2 regions of the Staphylococcus parequorum genome follow, and region 2 is predicted to be linked to the other one. Evidence: riboswitches for the same ligand, from Rfam matches in the RefSeq annotation. Region 2 holds a riboswitch; the other holds the start of a gene.
The links. Region 2 has a riboswitch for FMN ahead of AAA453_RS08410 (ECF transporter S component). Riboswitches for the same ligand answer to the same signal wherever they lie in the genome.

Region 1 (8,313 bases), 280 kb from region 2:
GTTTTAAAAATTTCATTGTCTAGCTCCTTAAAATAAGTACAGAAATAATATTTTTTCAATATATTAATATTAACATATTTATCAAAATATTATAACAACGCTAAATTGTACGGTAGTTGAATACATTAGCATGTAATATAAGGTTAATCATTGCTATAATGAATATAAATAAATTTAATAAGGATGTGTACAATGCGAATAGCTATCATAGGAATGGGCACAGCGGGTGTAAGCTTGCTAAAGGAATTAGTGAAACATGATAATTTTGCAACAATGAATATAGACATGTACGATAATCCTAAAAATATGGGGCAAGGTGTACCTTTTCAAAATGACAGTGATCAATTATTAATCAATATGCCTGCGAAACAAATGTCTTTAAATTTAGATAATCAAGGTGAATTTTACGAATGGTACAAATCACAATCGATATTTAAGTTTTCTAATCCGGAGTATTTACCAAGGTTTATATTTGGTCATTATATGAAAGATTTTTTAGAAAAATATAATCAGCAATTTGAAAATGTCCAGATGATTAAAGAAGAAGTGTCAGAAGTTTTCATTGAGGCTGATGTAGGTCAAACGGATGTTAAATATTATGTTTGTACGTCGAAAGACATGTCGAATTGTCAAAAGTATGATGCTGTATTTTTAACGATTGGTACACTGTCATACCATGATCCATACCATTTGAAAGGAAAAAAAGGATATATTCACACACCATATCCAACTTATAATACGTTAGATGATGTGAAGGATACTGACAGAATTGCGATCATTGGCACAGGTTTAGCATCTTTAGATGTAATTCGTTATGTTACTGCACATCATCCTAAATTACCAATTACTATAACAAGTCGCAAAGGTCAATTGCCAAGCGTGAGAGGCGAAATGCCTGACATTGAATTTAAATACTTAACACCAGAAAATTTTAATGCAATAAAGAACGAAAATTTTGGAAACGTACCTTTAGAAAAAGCACTAACTTTATTTATGAAAGATTGTGCATATTATGATATTGCAATTGAAAAATTAGTGCACCGTAGACAAAATGACCCTGTGAAGGATTTAACATATGATTTAGAACACGCAACTGAATTAGGGGCATTCCAAAGTATACTTGAATTAGTAAAAGAGAATTTAAATTGGATTTGGAATAGTTTCAGTAGGGAAGATCAAAAACAATTTTTAAAAGATTACCAATCTATATTAAAGGATAATTCTAATCCAATGCCTCCACGCACAGCTCGATTAATTATAGATCATATCAAAAATGGGACTATTGAAATTAAAAGTGGTCTAGAGGATGTTCAATATGAAGCAAGTCAATTTTGTTTCAAATATAAAAATGAAACAGAGGCAAACCATAAATTTGATGTCGTAATCAACGCAACTGGTTCAAAAACACAACTTTCAGATCTTGATAGTGATGATCAATTGGTTTTGAATCTTGAAAATAGACAGGTTGTACAAGCGCATCCACTTGGTGGTATTCAAATTATTGCTGAAACAAATCAAATTATAAGCCCTCGTTATGGAACACTTAAACACATGTACGCATTAGGTCAATTAACAAATGGAATCAATCAGTCTCGAAATGGTGTAGCAATGATAGTTAAACAAGCAGTTAGCATAGTAAATCAGTTATTACCGAATAAGTAATTACAAAAATAAAAACATTAACTGTATGGTTTCGAGAGGTTAATCTGTTAAATGATAACTAGATTATTAAGGTTATAAAAGTCATAATAAAAATTAATTTATTTTTTCATTAATTTAAGTAAAAAGCTTTTCTTATTAGTATTTAAAGCATTTTAATAATAATAATACGTTAAAAATAAAGCCGACTTAGATAATATGAATTGTCATTCTGCCTAAAATGTAGTACGATATTGGTGTAACTTAGTAAGAGTTACTTGACTCAATCATTAATTACAATTTCATAGATATTCTTTCGGGGCAGGGTGAAATTCCCAACCGGCAGTAAACAAAGCCTGCGACCTGCATTTGATTATTCAAATGTGGCTGATCTAGTGAGATTCTAGAGCCGACAGTAAAGTCTGGATGGGAGAAAGAATGAAGTATAACAAAAACGACACTTTTTAAGTGTTTATTTGGCATACACTTATGTTTGAAAATGGATAAGTGTATTTAACTTGAAGCTAATGATGTTATATCAATATATCCCACACCTGAAATATTTTATTTCAGGTGTTTTTTTATTATTTAGAGGTGATAACGTGAGTCAATATTTAAATTATGCAATCCAATTAGCAAAAATGGTCAATGGTCAAACGGGTGTAAACCCACCTGTAGGCGCGGTAGTTGTTAAAGACGGCCGAATCGTAGGGATGGGCGCACACTTAAAAAAGGGCGATAAACATGCTGAAGTACAAGCGTTAGATATGGCACAAGATGAAGCTAAAGATGGTACCATTTTTATCTCATTAGAGCCATGTACACATTTTGGTTCAACGCCACCTTGTGTAAATAAAATTATTGATTTTGGCATAAAGAAAGTCATATATGCTGTAAAAGATACGACTTTAGCGTCTAACGGTGACGAAATATTACAACATGCAGGAGTAGAAGTTGAATTTCGTCATAATGCAGAAGCAGAACACTTGTACAAAGACTTCTTTATAAGCAAAAGTAAAGAGGTTCCTGAAGTGACAGTTAAAGTAGCTTGTAGTTTAGACGGTAAACAGGCCACTGATGAAGGTGAAAGTAAATGGATTACGAATACAGCCGTTAAGCATGATGTATTCAACTTACGTCATACGCATGATGCTGTACTTACAGGTAGAGGCACGTTAGATGCAGATAACCCTCAATATACAACACGAATTGAGGAAGGTAAGCATCCAATAAAAGTGATTTTATCGCAATCAGGCCAAATTGATTTTGAATTAGACATGTTTAAAAATGCTAATACACCTATTTGGATTTATACACAAAATAAAAACTTGAAAACAGATATTGAACATGTAGAAATTATTATTTTAACTGATTGTTCAATTGAAAATATTTTAATAGATTTATATCAAAAGGGAATTGGGAAATTGTTAGTAGAAGCGGGTCCAACCGTATCTTCAGCATTTCTACAATCTCAATATACGAATGAACTTATCTTATATTATGCCCCGAAAATTATAGGTGGTTCTGGTAATTATCAATTTTATCAAACTAAAAACATTTTTAGATTATCAGAAGTACCACAATTCGAAATTGTTAATTCCCAAATGCTTGAGCAAAACATTAAATTAGAGTTGCGAAAGAAGTGAATAATCATGTTTACCGGTATTGTTGAAGAAATAGGCACGATTAAAAAAATAACGACACAACAATCTGTAGTTAACTTAACAATTGATTGCGAGACCATCTTATCAGACATGCATATAGGAGATTCTATAAGTGTGAATGGCGCATGTTTAACTGTTGTTGATTTTAATAAGCATTCGTTTTCAGTACAAGTAATTAAAGGTACAGAAAATAAGACTTATCTAAATCATTTAAACCAATCTGCAGAAGTGAATTTAGAAAGAGCGATGAGTGGTCAAGGTCGTTTTGGAGGGCACTTTGTGCTCGGGCATGTAGATGAAGTAGCTAAGATTACACGTATACAAGCATCAGATAATTCTAAAATTGTAACAATAAAGCCTACTACTACACTTATTAAACAAATGGTGCCACAAGGATCCATAACTGTAGATGGCGTAAGTTTAACTATTTTTCAATTAAAAGATGCTGAATTCGACATTCATCTCATTCCTGAAACGCGAAGATCCACTATTTTAAATCAAAAACGTGTAGGCGATCCGGTCCATATTGAAACTGATATGTTATTCAAATATGTAGAGAGAATTGTCAGTAATAATGAATCAGGATTAAGCACCGAAAAACTTAGAGCATTTGGATTTTAGGAGGGGTAGTATGAAATTAGATAGTATAGATACAGCGCTTGCGGAGCTTAAAAAAGGTAAAAGTATTGTGGTCGTTGATGATGAAAACAGAGAGAACGAAGGCGACCTAGTAGCTGTGACAGAATGGATGCAAGATAATACCGTTAATTTCATGGCGAAATATGGTAGAGGACTCATCTGTGCACCAATTAGCAAAGATATAGCCAGAAAATTAGAACTCAATCCAATGGTGAGTCATAACTCTGATGTTTATGGTACAGAGTTTACTGTGAGTGTCGATCATATTAATACGACGACAGGTATTAGTGCTGGAGAAAGAACAATGACAGCAAAAGCGTTGATAGAAGAAAATGCAACAGCTAGTGATTTTAATAAACCAGGTCACTTATTTCCGTTAATTGCACAAGATAATGGTGTGTTAGAAAGACGTGGTCATACAGAAGCATCTGTAGATTTAGCAAAACTAACAGGAGCAAAGCCAGCAGCATTAATTTGTGAAATTATGAATGAAGATGGTTCAATGGCTAAAGGTGAAGAATTAGAAGCATTTAAGGAAAAGCATGAGCTTGTAATGATTTCTATTGAAGATTTAGAAACATATAGAAAATCACTCACATCTAAGTTAGAAGCAAAAGCAAAAGTAAAAATGCCTACTAAACATGGTAAGTTTGATATGTATGGTTTTACTTCACAGACGAGTGACGAAGAACTTGTGGCGATTGTAAGTGGAGACATAAAGAAAACTGAGAATGTGCGTATTCATTCTTCTTGTCTGACAGGAGATATTTTTCATAGTCAAAGATGTGATTGTGGAGAACAACTTGAAGCTTCTATGAAATATATAAGTGAACATGGTGGCATTATTTTATATTTACCTCAAGAAGGTAGAGGTATTGGTTTAATTAATAAGTTAAAAGCATATGAACTTATTGAACAAGGTTATGATACTGTGACAGCTAATATTGCTTTAGGTTTCGACGAAGATTTGAGAGATTATAAAGACGCCGCAAAAATTTTAAAGTATTTTGGTATTGAAAGCGTGAATTTGTTAAGCAATAATCCCAAAAAATTCGAAAGTCTAGAAACTTATGGTGTAAATATTGCGAAAAGAATTGAGCTAGTAGTTCCAACAAATAAATTTAATCAAGATTATATGGATACAAAAAAAGAAAAAATGGGTCATTTAATATAGGAGGGCAATAAGATGAATTTTGAAGGTAAATTAATAGGTTCAGATTTAAAAGTAGCAATTGTGGTAAGTAGGTTTAATGATTTTATTACAAATCGTTTATTGGACGGGGCTAAAGATACTTTAGTGCGACATGAAGTACCGAAAGAAAACATTGATGTAGCATATGTACCAGGTGCATTTGAAATTCCATTAGTAGCTAAAAAATTAGCTCAAAAAGGTGAATATGATGCTGTAATCACTTTAGGTTGTGTAATAAGAGGATCTACTTCTCATTATGATTATGTTTGTAATGAAGTGGCGAAAGGTGTTTCTAAGGCAAATGATATTGCTGATACACCAGTTATCTTCGGTGTTGTGACAACTGAAAATATTGAACAAGCAATAGAACGTGCCGGCACAAAAGCAGGTAATAAAGGTGCAGATGCAGCAATTAGTGCAATAGAAATGGCTAATTTATTAAAAGAAATATAATAGAACCAGACTGAAGCACTAACTTTTTTATAAAGGCTATAGGTGTTTCTACTAAAATAAAAAGAATTGGACTTAACGAAATCGTTATTGTCCAATTCTTTTTTGTTAAAGATTATTTTTTTAAAAGACGATATACTAAAGCACTAGCTGCTCCAAAGGCTGCAACTACACCTGTAACGATACCCGCTTTTTTCATTACTTCGGGTTTCATTAACTCTTTAAACATTAAATTTAAATTTTGAGGTCGTTCAGCTAGTCGTCTCATAAAGTAACTAAACCAATCATCCCCATATGGTACATAAATACAGAAATTGTTACCTTCACCAGCTATTTTCTCTGCTAAATCAGTACGGAAACCATATAACATTTGAAATTCGTACTGATTTTTTTCAATATTATTATCTTTGATAAATTGTTTTATATGTGTAATAACTTTATCATCATGAGTGGCAATTGAAGTTACATTTTTAGCGTTTAATAGTCTTTTTTCAATTAAACGTATGTAATTTTCGTCAATGTCTTCTTTAGTTTGATAAGCTATTGTATCAATTTCTTTATATGCGCCTTTAACCATGCGCAATCGTAATTCCGGATATTTTTCTACAAGTGTATCAGCTTCATATAAATAACCTTGAATTACGGTACCTACATTTTTGAATTCACCTTTTAAACGGTCTAACACTTGCGTGATGTCAAATAAACTATCATACTTTTCAGTATCGATATTAATATGCATATTATTAAACTCATTCGCTTTTAATAATATTTCACGTAGATTGCGATAAGCAAGATCTAAATCAAATTCAGAGCCTAACTGGCTTAATTTAATAGACATGTGACCATCTAAGCTATGATTATAAATAGCATACATCACTTCTAATATTTGATCTTTTGATTGAATTGCTTCACCTTCAGTTACAACAAATTCTCCAAGGCAATCTACAGTAACTGTAATTCCCTTGCTGTTTAGACGTTCAATTGTGTTTAATAAGGCTTCGATTGTATTGCCGGCAACCACTTTATTAGCACCGAGCATTGGACCGATTTCCTTAGCACTCTTATTTAAAAAAGGGTTGTTAGATAACCCGATAAAAAAATTTTTCACAATTGGCATATTAATTCCTCCCATTCTGCTTACAGCTGATCTTTCAATATAAGTGTAGCATGAATCTAAAGGGAATGAAATCGTTTACAATAGAATATATTACACTTTATTTTATTAAATACACTTATGATAAAGTGTTGATTATAAGATGCTTTTAATTTTTAAAACAAATTGAGTTTTTCGCGTCTATGGTTATCTTTAAAATGGAAAAAGTACATCGTATTTTGATACAATAAATATAATGAAATTTAACGAGAAGGGGAAGTATGTATTATGTGGAAATGGGAAACCGAAAAGGAAGCTAAAGGTGTCGTTGTAATTGCACATAACATGCTTGAACATACGGGAAGATACGCATATGTAATTACGATGCTTCGCCGAAATGGATATCATGTTATTATGGGCGATTTACCTGGACAAGGGCAAACGTCACGTTCTAACAAAGGTCAAATTGACAGTTTTGATGTATATCATGAGCATATTCTAGAGTGGATTAGAATAGCGAATGAGTATAAAATACCTACTTACGTGTTAGGTGTCGGTTTAGGTGGTTTAATTACACTTAATTTACTTGAAAAAGTAGAAGTACCAATTGAAGGTTTGATGCTTTTATCTCCACTTTTAGAATTTAAAAAGAGTAATAAATCTCGTAAAGACAAAATAATTTCAAATATAGGTAAAGTAGCTAAAGATACAAGATTTAAAGTAGGGATTACAGTTGAAGACTTAACACGAAACGAAGAAGTAATTGAAGAAACAAAAAATGACCAGTTGATGTTGCAAAAAGTAACTTATCATTGGTATAAACAAATCATAGAAATTATGAAAGAAACGGTAACACATTTAACTGATATTAAACCATTACCACTATTGTTAATGTATGGTCTAGAAGATCAAGTTGCAGATGTATCAACAATGGAATTAATTAAAGACAAAGTCACAACCGAAGAATTATATTTCAAAGCATGGGAAGGACTTTATCATGAGGTACATAATGAACCTGAAAGAGATGAAGTAATGAGATATATTTTGGCATTTTTAAATAATAGTGCTAGCAATAATGGCTTTATCGTTCATGATGAACATGAAGTATCTTAATTAAAAGAACCCTTATACTAAAATAGAGTAAGAAAAGCATCGGAAAACTTTAAATGTTATCTGATGCTTTTTTTTATAAAATTATCAGAAGTATGGTGTATGTAAATCTATTAGAAAGATTAACAAAATAATATTGTGAAAAAAATAACAAAGTTATTGAAAAACTTATGAAATACTGTTATATTTATATTGTGAAATAAATCACAAACATTAACTAAATGATTGAATACGTGAGGAGCGTCATATAATGAAACAAATTAAAAATAATAAAGTAGTTTTAATAGGTGATGGGGCAGTAGGTTCAAGTTATGCTTTTGCGTTAGTAGCTCAAGGTGTTGCTGATGAATTAGTAATTATTGATTTAGACGAAGAAAAAGTTAAAGGCGACGTCATGGATTTAAATCACGGTGCGCCATATGGTGATTCACCAGTGAAAATCAAAGCAGGCGCATATAATGAATGTACAAATGCAGATTTAGTAGTTATTACTGCTGGAGCAGCTCAAAAACCAGGTGAAACACGCT
Region 2 (8,313 bases):
TATAACACTTAATGCTTTTTTAAATGATCGTAACGCACCAACATTGTTATGTCTGCGATAATGATAGCAACCTGTTGCTAACAAAATCAAACTTACAATTGCATCATCTTTACTAAATTGCGGATTTTCTTTCCAAGTTTCTTCTAAAATGTCATGACACAAAAAGTAATGTTGTTCCGTATGAAATTGATAATAAAAATCTTGTAATGCATTTTCCATAATTAAAACCGCTCCAAATTTAAATGTTTTCATTAAACATGCTATAATATTTTAGTGAAATACGCACATAACTTGCTATATGAGGTAGATACTATGTATGAAGTAAAACTAGATGCTTTTAATGGTCCTTTAGATTTATTATTGCATCTCATTCAAAAAATTGAAATTGATATTTATGATATTCCCATGAAATCATTAACAGAACAATATATGCAATATATACATGCAATGAATCAATTAGAGATTAATGTTGCTAGTGAATATTTAGTTATGGCTTCTGAACTGCTTATGATTAAAAGTAAAATGCTGTTACCACAATCAGAAGAAGTCGACGAATTAGAAGAGGATCCACGTGAAGATTTAGTAGGACGATTAATTGAATATCAAAATTATAAAGAATATACTGAGATATTAAATGAAAAGAAATCTGAACGTGCTTTTTACTTTTCAAAGCATCCAACTGATTTAACACACCTAGAATCTAATGAAACATGGGATTCAAGTAATACAATTGATTTAACAGAATTAATCATCGCTTATCAAAAAGTTAAAAATCGCGTTGAATTCAACACGCCAAAAACTGTAGATATACGTAAAGAAACATTTACGATTCAACAAGCAACTTCTCAAGTTAATGCGCGTTTACAACAACATGATTCGTTTAATTTTTTTAGTTTGTTTAATTTTACAGAACCTGTTGAAATGGTGGTCACACATTTTCTAGCAATACTTGAAATGTCTAAATCGGGCATTGTAAATATAGAACAACTCAAAAATTTCGACGATATCAACATTATAAGAGGGGTAAACTATGGCATTGAACGATAAGGGTATACTAGAAGCATTACTTTATACAGCAGGTGACGAAGGTTTAGATGAAAAACAATTACTTGAAATTTTAGACATTGACCAAACACAATTGTCACTACTCGTTTCTGAATACATATCAGATGGCTTAGAAATTCAACATTTTGGTCAAACTTATGTACTTACTACAAAAAAAGATGCAGCAAATTATATTGAAAAATTAATAGAACAAAAATCAAAAATGAAATTATCGCAAGCAGCAATGGAATCATTGTCTATTATTGCCTACAATCAACCTTTATCACGAAGCGACATTGAGATGATAAGAGGTATAAATTCTGACGGCGCTGTTAAAACTTTAATTGCTCGAGGGCTAATAGAAGCTAAAGACGAAGCGGATTCCAGAAGCCAACAACTCTATACCACAGAACTATTTTTAAACGTATTTGGCATTGAACATTTAGATGATTTACCAACAACTGATGAGGAAGATGAAGAAATAGAAGCTTTCTTCAGTAACTTAGTAAATCAAAAAGGAGAAAATAATGAATAAAGAGACAGAAAGATTACAAAAACGTATTGCAAACAGTGGTCACACGTCACGTAGAAAAGCAGAAACATTAATCACAGAAGGCAAAGTCTTAGTTAATGGCTCAGTAGTAACAGAGTTAGGTACGAAAGTTAAACCGTCGGATACAATTGAAGTTGAGGGCATTAAATTAGAACAACAAGATAAACTATATATTTTATTTTATAAACCAGCACAAGTTATCACTAGTGTATCGGACGATAGAGGTAGAAAAGTGGTTACAGATTACTTTAAACAAATTAAAACAAGAATTTATCCAGTGGGTCGTTTAGATTATGATACTTCAGGTTTACTTTTATTAACTAACGACGGCGAATTCACTAATTTAATGACACATCCGAGTTATAAAATTAAGAAAAAATATGTTGTTAAATTAAAAGGCTATTTAATGCGTGAAGAAGTTAAAGCTTTAGAACATGGTGTTGAACTAGAAGATGGCCATACACAACCAGCTACTGTAAAAGTAAAGAATCAAGATAAAGATAAAAATTCAACACTTGTTGAAATTACAATTACAGAAGGACGCAATAGACAAGTCCGTCGCATGTTTGAACATTTTGGTCACGAAGTTACAAAATTACAACGCATTGAAGTTGGTCCACTTAACCTAAAAGGGCTTAATGCAGGTGAAGGCAGAGTCTTAACACCTCATGAAGTAAAAGTGATGCGTCAACTTGCAGAACATGGTAAATAATTGTTATTACGTTTAGTTTAATTTAAATCATGAGAAAAGTTTCACAATCTTTTTCTTCGTAATCACTTTTCCTATTAAACGTATGATATAATGTGATTAAATTGAAAGTTAGCAGTGTGGGAGGTACATATGTATGTCAAATGAAATACTTATCGTAGATGATGAAGATCGAATCAGAAGATTATTAAAATTATACCTTGAAAGAGAATCTTTTGAGATACATGAAGCAAGTGATGGTAATGAAGCGTATAAAATGGCGATGGAACATGATTATTCATGTATTTTATTAGACCTTATGCTTCCAGAAATGGATGGTATCACTGTTGCTTCACGTCTCAGAGAACACAAAGAAACACCAATTATTATGTTGACTGCTAAAGGTGAAGAAACAAATAGGGTAGAAGGATTCGAATCTGGTGCAGACGATTATATCGTGAAACCATTTTCTCCTCGTGAAGTGGTATTGCGCGTCAAAGCGTTGTTAAGACGTACACAAGTAGCGCATACAGAACAAAGTGAACCTCATGCGCGTGATTTAATTGAATTTGACCACCTTGTCATTGACAACGATGCACACAGAGTATTAGCAGATAATAACCAAGTTAATTTAACACCAAAAGAATATGAGTTGTTAATATTTCTAGCTAAAACACCTAACAAAGTCTTTGATCGAGAACAGCTTCTAAAAGAAGTATGGCATTATGAATTCTACGGCGACTTGCGTACTGTAGATACTCACGTTAAACGTTTAAGAGAAAAGTTAAATCGAGTATCTGATGCAGCAGCTCAAATGATTCAAACTGTTTGGGGTGTTGGTTATAAATTCGAGGTTAAGTCCAATGATGAATCGGCTAAATAATGTAGTAATAAAACTGTGGTTAACTATTATTTTAATAGTAACGACAGTTTTAATTTTACTAAGTGCTGCACTCATAACATTTATTCAGTCCTATTTTACGCAAGAAACCGAAGATTCATTACTCAAAGATGCACAGCGTATCAGTCAATTGGTGGAAAGTGCAGATGATAAAACTACAGCTATTGAATACAGTCGTAAATTGATAGAAAACCCAGATGGGCTTATTATTATGAATGATAAGCATATGGTGAGCCAACATAAAGATAAAATTAAAGACAAGATGTTTAAAGAAATTAAAAACAATAAAGATTATAACCAAGTGTTTGATAAAGGAAAACAAATTTCAGAACACGTTACTGTCAAAATCAATGGGCAACAGCGGACTTATGTGTTAATTGGTTATCCTGCTAAAAACTTGACTGAGCAAGATAATAATCGAAATAATAACTACAGTGGCGTATTTATCTATCAAGATTTAAAAACGATTGAAGAAACCAATAACGTAATTACAGTTATTATTTTAATTATCGCTATTATCTTCTTAGCAATTACAACCGTTTTTGCCTTTTTCTTATCATCTCGTATAACAAAACCGTTACGAAATTTACGGACACAGGCCTTGAAAGTTTCTAAAGGAGATTATGCTCAAGTCGTACCTGTAAATACGCGCGATGAAATTGGTGAATTATCTCGTACGTTTAATACGATGAGTTCTGAAATTCAACAACATATAGATGCCTTGTCATCTTCAAAAAATATTCGTGATAGTTTAATCAATTCTATGATTGAAGGTGTATTGGGATACAATGATAAAAAAGAAATTATAATTTCTAATAAAATGGCTCAAAACACACTTCAAATACTTGGTGATCATGAACTCAAAAAGCTTGATAAACAAAATGAACGTACTTTCAAAAACAAGCAAACACAATTTGAAGAATATGAAATAAATACGCGTTATTTAGTAATAATAACGAGTTATATTGATCAAATTCAACCAGATGGTCGTAGTGGTATCGTAGCTATTATTCGTGATATGACAAACGAACATAACATAGACCAAATGAAAAAAGATTTTATTGCTAATGTTTCACATGAATTACGTACGCCTATTTCATTACTACAAGGCTATACTGAGTCTATAGTGGACGGCATCGTCACAGAGCCCGATGAAATACATGAATCACTATCTATTGTACTAGATGAAACTAAACGCTTAAATCGACTTGTAAATGAGCTTCTCAGTGTTGCACGTATGGATGCTGAGGGGCTAACGGTAGAAAAATCTGTTCAGCCAATTGATACATTGCTAAATAAAATGCAACAAAAATATCAAAGTCATGCAGAGAGTTTAGGTTTAAGCATCAATTTAAATCCAAATACGCACGAACAGCTGTGGTATTATGATTTAGATCGAATTGAACAAGTCTTAACTAATTTGATAGACAATGCAACAAGGTATACCGAAGCAGGAGATGCCATCACTATCAGTTATGGGGAAACAGAGACAGAAAACATATTATATATTACAGACACGGGCTCTGGTATTGCGCCAGAGCATCTACAACAAGTGTTTGAACGTTTTTATAAAGTTGATTCCTCGCGTAAACGTGGTAAACAAGGTACAGGTCTAGGTTTATTTATATGTCGAATGATTATAGATGAACATGGTGGCAGTATTGACGTTAAAAGTAAACTAGGTAAAGGAACAACATTTATTGTCAAATTACCAAAGTTAACTAATAATGAGATGTTATAGAAAATAGTTGAGTGGTTACTGCTTCAATTAAACTAATCAAACATTAATATAAAGACCGGCGAAATCATTATTGTTATTTCGCCGGTCTTTATTATCAATTATGCTTGCAGACTCACTAAAAAGTGTAGGTTTTCTTTAATTTAGTCGCTTTTACTCCCTTTTTAGCATATTTAGAGCAATAGTATTGTTTTTACCTGAGTAATAAGCTATGATATATTTATAAAAATTTAAGATATTCATCTTCGGGGTAGGGTGTAATTCCCAACCGGCAGTAATTAAAGCCTGCGACCCATTTATTTTCATTTAAATAAATGGCTGATCTAGTGAAAATCTAGAGCCGACAGTAAAGTCTGGATGGGAGAAGATGGAGGGTTATTTGTTGTGCTGTTAAATCCTCCTATTCGATGAAAGATGAATGGAAGGAGATAATTTAATATGCAACAACAAACAAAACGACTTATTACGATAAGTATGTTAAGTGCGGTTTCTTTTATATTGATGTTTATAAAATTTCCAATACCATTTTTACCGCCTTATTTAACTTTAGACTTTAGTGATGTGCCCGCATTATTAGCTACATTCACACTCGGACCGCTCGCTGGTATCATTGTAGAATTTATAAAAAATTTATTAAACTTTTTATTTAATCTTGGAGATCCAGTAGGTCCAGTTGCTAACTTTTTAGCAGCATCCAGTTTTTTACTAACAGCTTATTATGTTACTAAAAACAAATATAACCTTAAATCACAGATTATAGGTTTTACTGTAGCAACTATTGTAATGACAATTATTCTAAGTATCTTGAACTACTTTGTGTTGTTACCTTTATATGGCATGATTATGAATTTATCTAATGTTGTAGAAAACGTTAAGATTGTCATTGTATCTGGTGTTATTCCATTCAACATTATTAAAGGCGCTATTATTTCTATAGTGTTCATTCTTTTATTTAAACGTTTAAAAAATGTATTACCAAAATAAATATAAAAACAGGGCGATTTCTATTAAAGTAATACAGAAATCGCCCTGTTTTTATATATTAAATCAACTATTCATAATTTAAAATCATTTTAGACATAAAAATTAGCATGCTCCATGCAATGTGAACACGCTAACCTTAAACGTAGCCATTAGTAAATATAGTTAGTAATCACTATATTTAGACAAACGCTTATTATATATTATTAAGTATAAATCGCATACTTACTTTTATGGTACTAAACTTGCTTTTATTCAAACTTTAACGCATCTCCATCAAATGATTCTTCTTCAATTTTAATTGAATCAGTAGGACAACCATCTAACGCATCTTCCATATCCTCATATAATTCTTCCGGCACCTCTGCTGTACCTTTGTTGTCATCTAGTATCACATAAGCAATACCTTCATCATCATAGTCATATATATCAGGGGCAGCGGCACCACAAGCACCACATGCAATGCATGTATCCATATCAACAATTGTATATTTAGCCAATTTCTTCGCCTCCTTTGACAAAAATGCTACACTAATAGCACAATTATTATTGTAGTCACTGTTTTAAGATTTTTCAAATGTTTTCGTTTTATAGAATGAGGGAGTAAACATGTATAATATAATCCAATTTGCACAAACACATGCACACAATTACAAAACTGAAAAAAGTATATTTAATATTATCACAGGGAAAAAGTCACATCAAACCTTTTTTGATGCCTGTAGTCAACAACTCTTGTCATTATATCACAGCATGCCTAACTTGAAATATCAGTCGTTCGAGCGATATTTCAATCAATTTAATGCTCAAGATAATAGCTATCAAAATATCGCTAATCATCCGAGACATACGTTTGATAGTTTAACTAACACATTTAAAGCCATACAATTATTAACTCAGACCCTATCTAATACTAAACATAAGGTCTATCAATTCGTACCTATTACTCAACATAGTACTGTACACCAACAAGTTAAATTTGTATATAAAGAAATTATAAGCAATCAATTACAGGACCAATTCATTGCAGAACTTACGACATTATTCCAATCTATGTTGAATAAAAACAACACAATATATATTCACTATTACCTACAAGGTTTTGAAGAAAGTATGTATACACGACAACAAATTAGTTTAATAGAAGACATACCACAAGAACACTTATTTGAATTAGAATTTACAGATTTAGTCACATTAATGTACGAGATTGAGCACGAATCTAACTATCCACTGTTAAATAAACTGATTGTGCTACCATCATTATTAAATAAAACAGAGCAAACTTACGTAGGTTTACAAAATGGATTAAACTTCGAACAATTGGCTGCACAACAAAATGTTAAACCTAATACGATAGATGATCATATTTTAGAGCTATTTATAAAAGGCTACATATCGAATTATGAAGATTATTTAACACATTCAACTTATACTGATTTCATGACTTATTACATTTCACATCGTAGCGAGAGGCTACGCAATTATAAAGAAATATTTTCTGACCTCAGCTATTTTGAATTGAAATTGATTATCGTTGGAATTGAGAGAGGTGAAATCAATGTTACAACATGAGCTAAAAAAGTGGTTCGGGTTTGAGACTTTTAAACCTGGTCAACAAGAGATTATAGAAAGTGTATTGAACAATGAAGATACATTAGGTATTTTACCTACAGGAAGTGGTAAAAGTCTTTGTTATCAATTACCAACATACATACGTCAACAACCGACTCTCATCATTTCACCACTCATTTCTTTGATGGATGATCAAGTCATGCAACTCAAATTACATGGTGAACATCATGTCTGTTGTATTCATTCAGGCATGGATGAAAATGAGAGAAAAAGAAACATTGAATCACTAACAAAAAGTCGATTTATCTATTTAAGTCCAGAATTTATACTCCAACCGCAAAATTTCAAACTCATTAAAAATTTGAATATCGGCATGGTCGTATTAGATGAAGCACATTGCTTATCTGAATGGGGATATGATTTCAGACCACACTATGCACTTATAGGTAAAATTATCGCACGTTTTCCGACAGCAACCGTGCTTGCTCTGACTGCAACAGCACCGAATTATTTAACTTATGATTTAAATGATATGTTTAAAAAATCTTTTCATGTCATTAAAACGAGTATGAATAGAGACAATATTTCTTTAACACATAAAAATTTCGCAGACGATGAAGCTAAATTAAAATGGTTACTTCCAGCATTAGAAAATTCAGGACCTACAATTATATATGTTTCTTCCAAAAAAGTGTGCCTAACCTTAGCAAAAGAAATATATAACTATGGATTTTTAACAGGTATTTATCATGGAGATTTATCTTATCAAGAACGGCACACAGTTCAGCATCAATTTTTAAATAATGAAATACCTATCATCGTGGCAACTAGTG

Region 1: another riboswitch for FMN. It lies ahead of ribD (bifunctional diaminohydroxyphosphoribosylaminopyrimidine deaminase/5-amino-6-(5-phosphoribosylamino)uracil reductase RibD); the one in region 2 lies ahead of AAA453_RS08410 (ECF transporter S component).

What each region holds. Positions count from the first base shown of each region.
Region 1 is NZ_CP150682.1:1,441,963-1,450,275, forward strand. Features, by position in the region: gene AAA453_RS07035 (osmoprotectant ABC transporter substrate-binding protein) at 1-16, opposite strand, end outside; gene AAA453_RS07040 (FAD/NAD(P)-binding protein) at 193-1,662, shown strand; FMN riboswitch at 1,947-2,080, shown strand; gene ribD (bifunctional diaminohydroxyphosphoribosylaminopyrimidine deaminase/5-amino-6-(5-phosphoribosylamino)uracil reductase RibD) at 2,241-3,284, shown strand; gene ribE (riboflavin synthase) at 3,291-3,923, shown strand; gene AAA453_RS07055 (bifunctional 3,4-dihydroxy-2-butanone-4-phosphate synthase/GTP cyclohydrolase II) at 3,934-5,115, shown strand; gene ribH (6,7-dimethyl-8-ribityllumazine synthase) at 5,128-5,586, shown strand; gene AAA453_RS07065 (proline dehydrogenase family protein) at 5,699-6,700, opposite strand; gene AAA453_RS07070 (alpha/beta fold hydrolase) at 6,965-7,789, shown strand; gene AAA453_RS07075 (L-lactate dehydrogenase) at 8,037-8,313, shown strand, end outside.
Region 2 is NZ_CP150682.1:1,725,717-1,734,029, forward strand. Features, by position in the region: gene AAA453_RS08380 (DUF309 domain-containing protein) at 1-219, opposite strand, end outside; gene AAA453_RS08385 (segregation and condensation protein A) at 313-1,047, shown strand; gene scpB (SMC-Scp complex subunit ScpB) at 1,037-1,579, shown strand; gene AAA453_RS08395 (pseudouridine synthase) at 1,572-2,309, shown strand; gene AAA453_RS08400 (response regulator transcription factor) at 2,443-3,168, shown strand; gene AAA453_RS08405 (ATP-binding protein) at 3,152-4,927, shown strand; FMN riboswitch at 5,162-5,297, shown strand; gene AAA453_RS08410 (ECF transporter S component) at 5,363-5,908, shown strand; gene AAA453_RS08415 (ferredoxin) at 6,157-6,405, opposite strand; gene AAA453_RS08420 (helix-turn-helix domain-containing protein) at 6,515-7,480, shown strand; gene AAA453_RS08425 (RecQ family ATP-dependent DNA helicase) at 7,467-8,313, shown strand, end outside.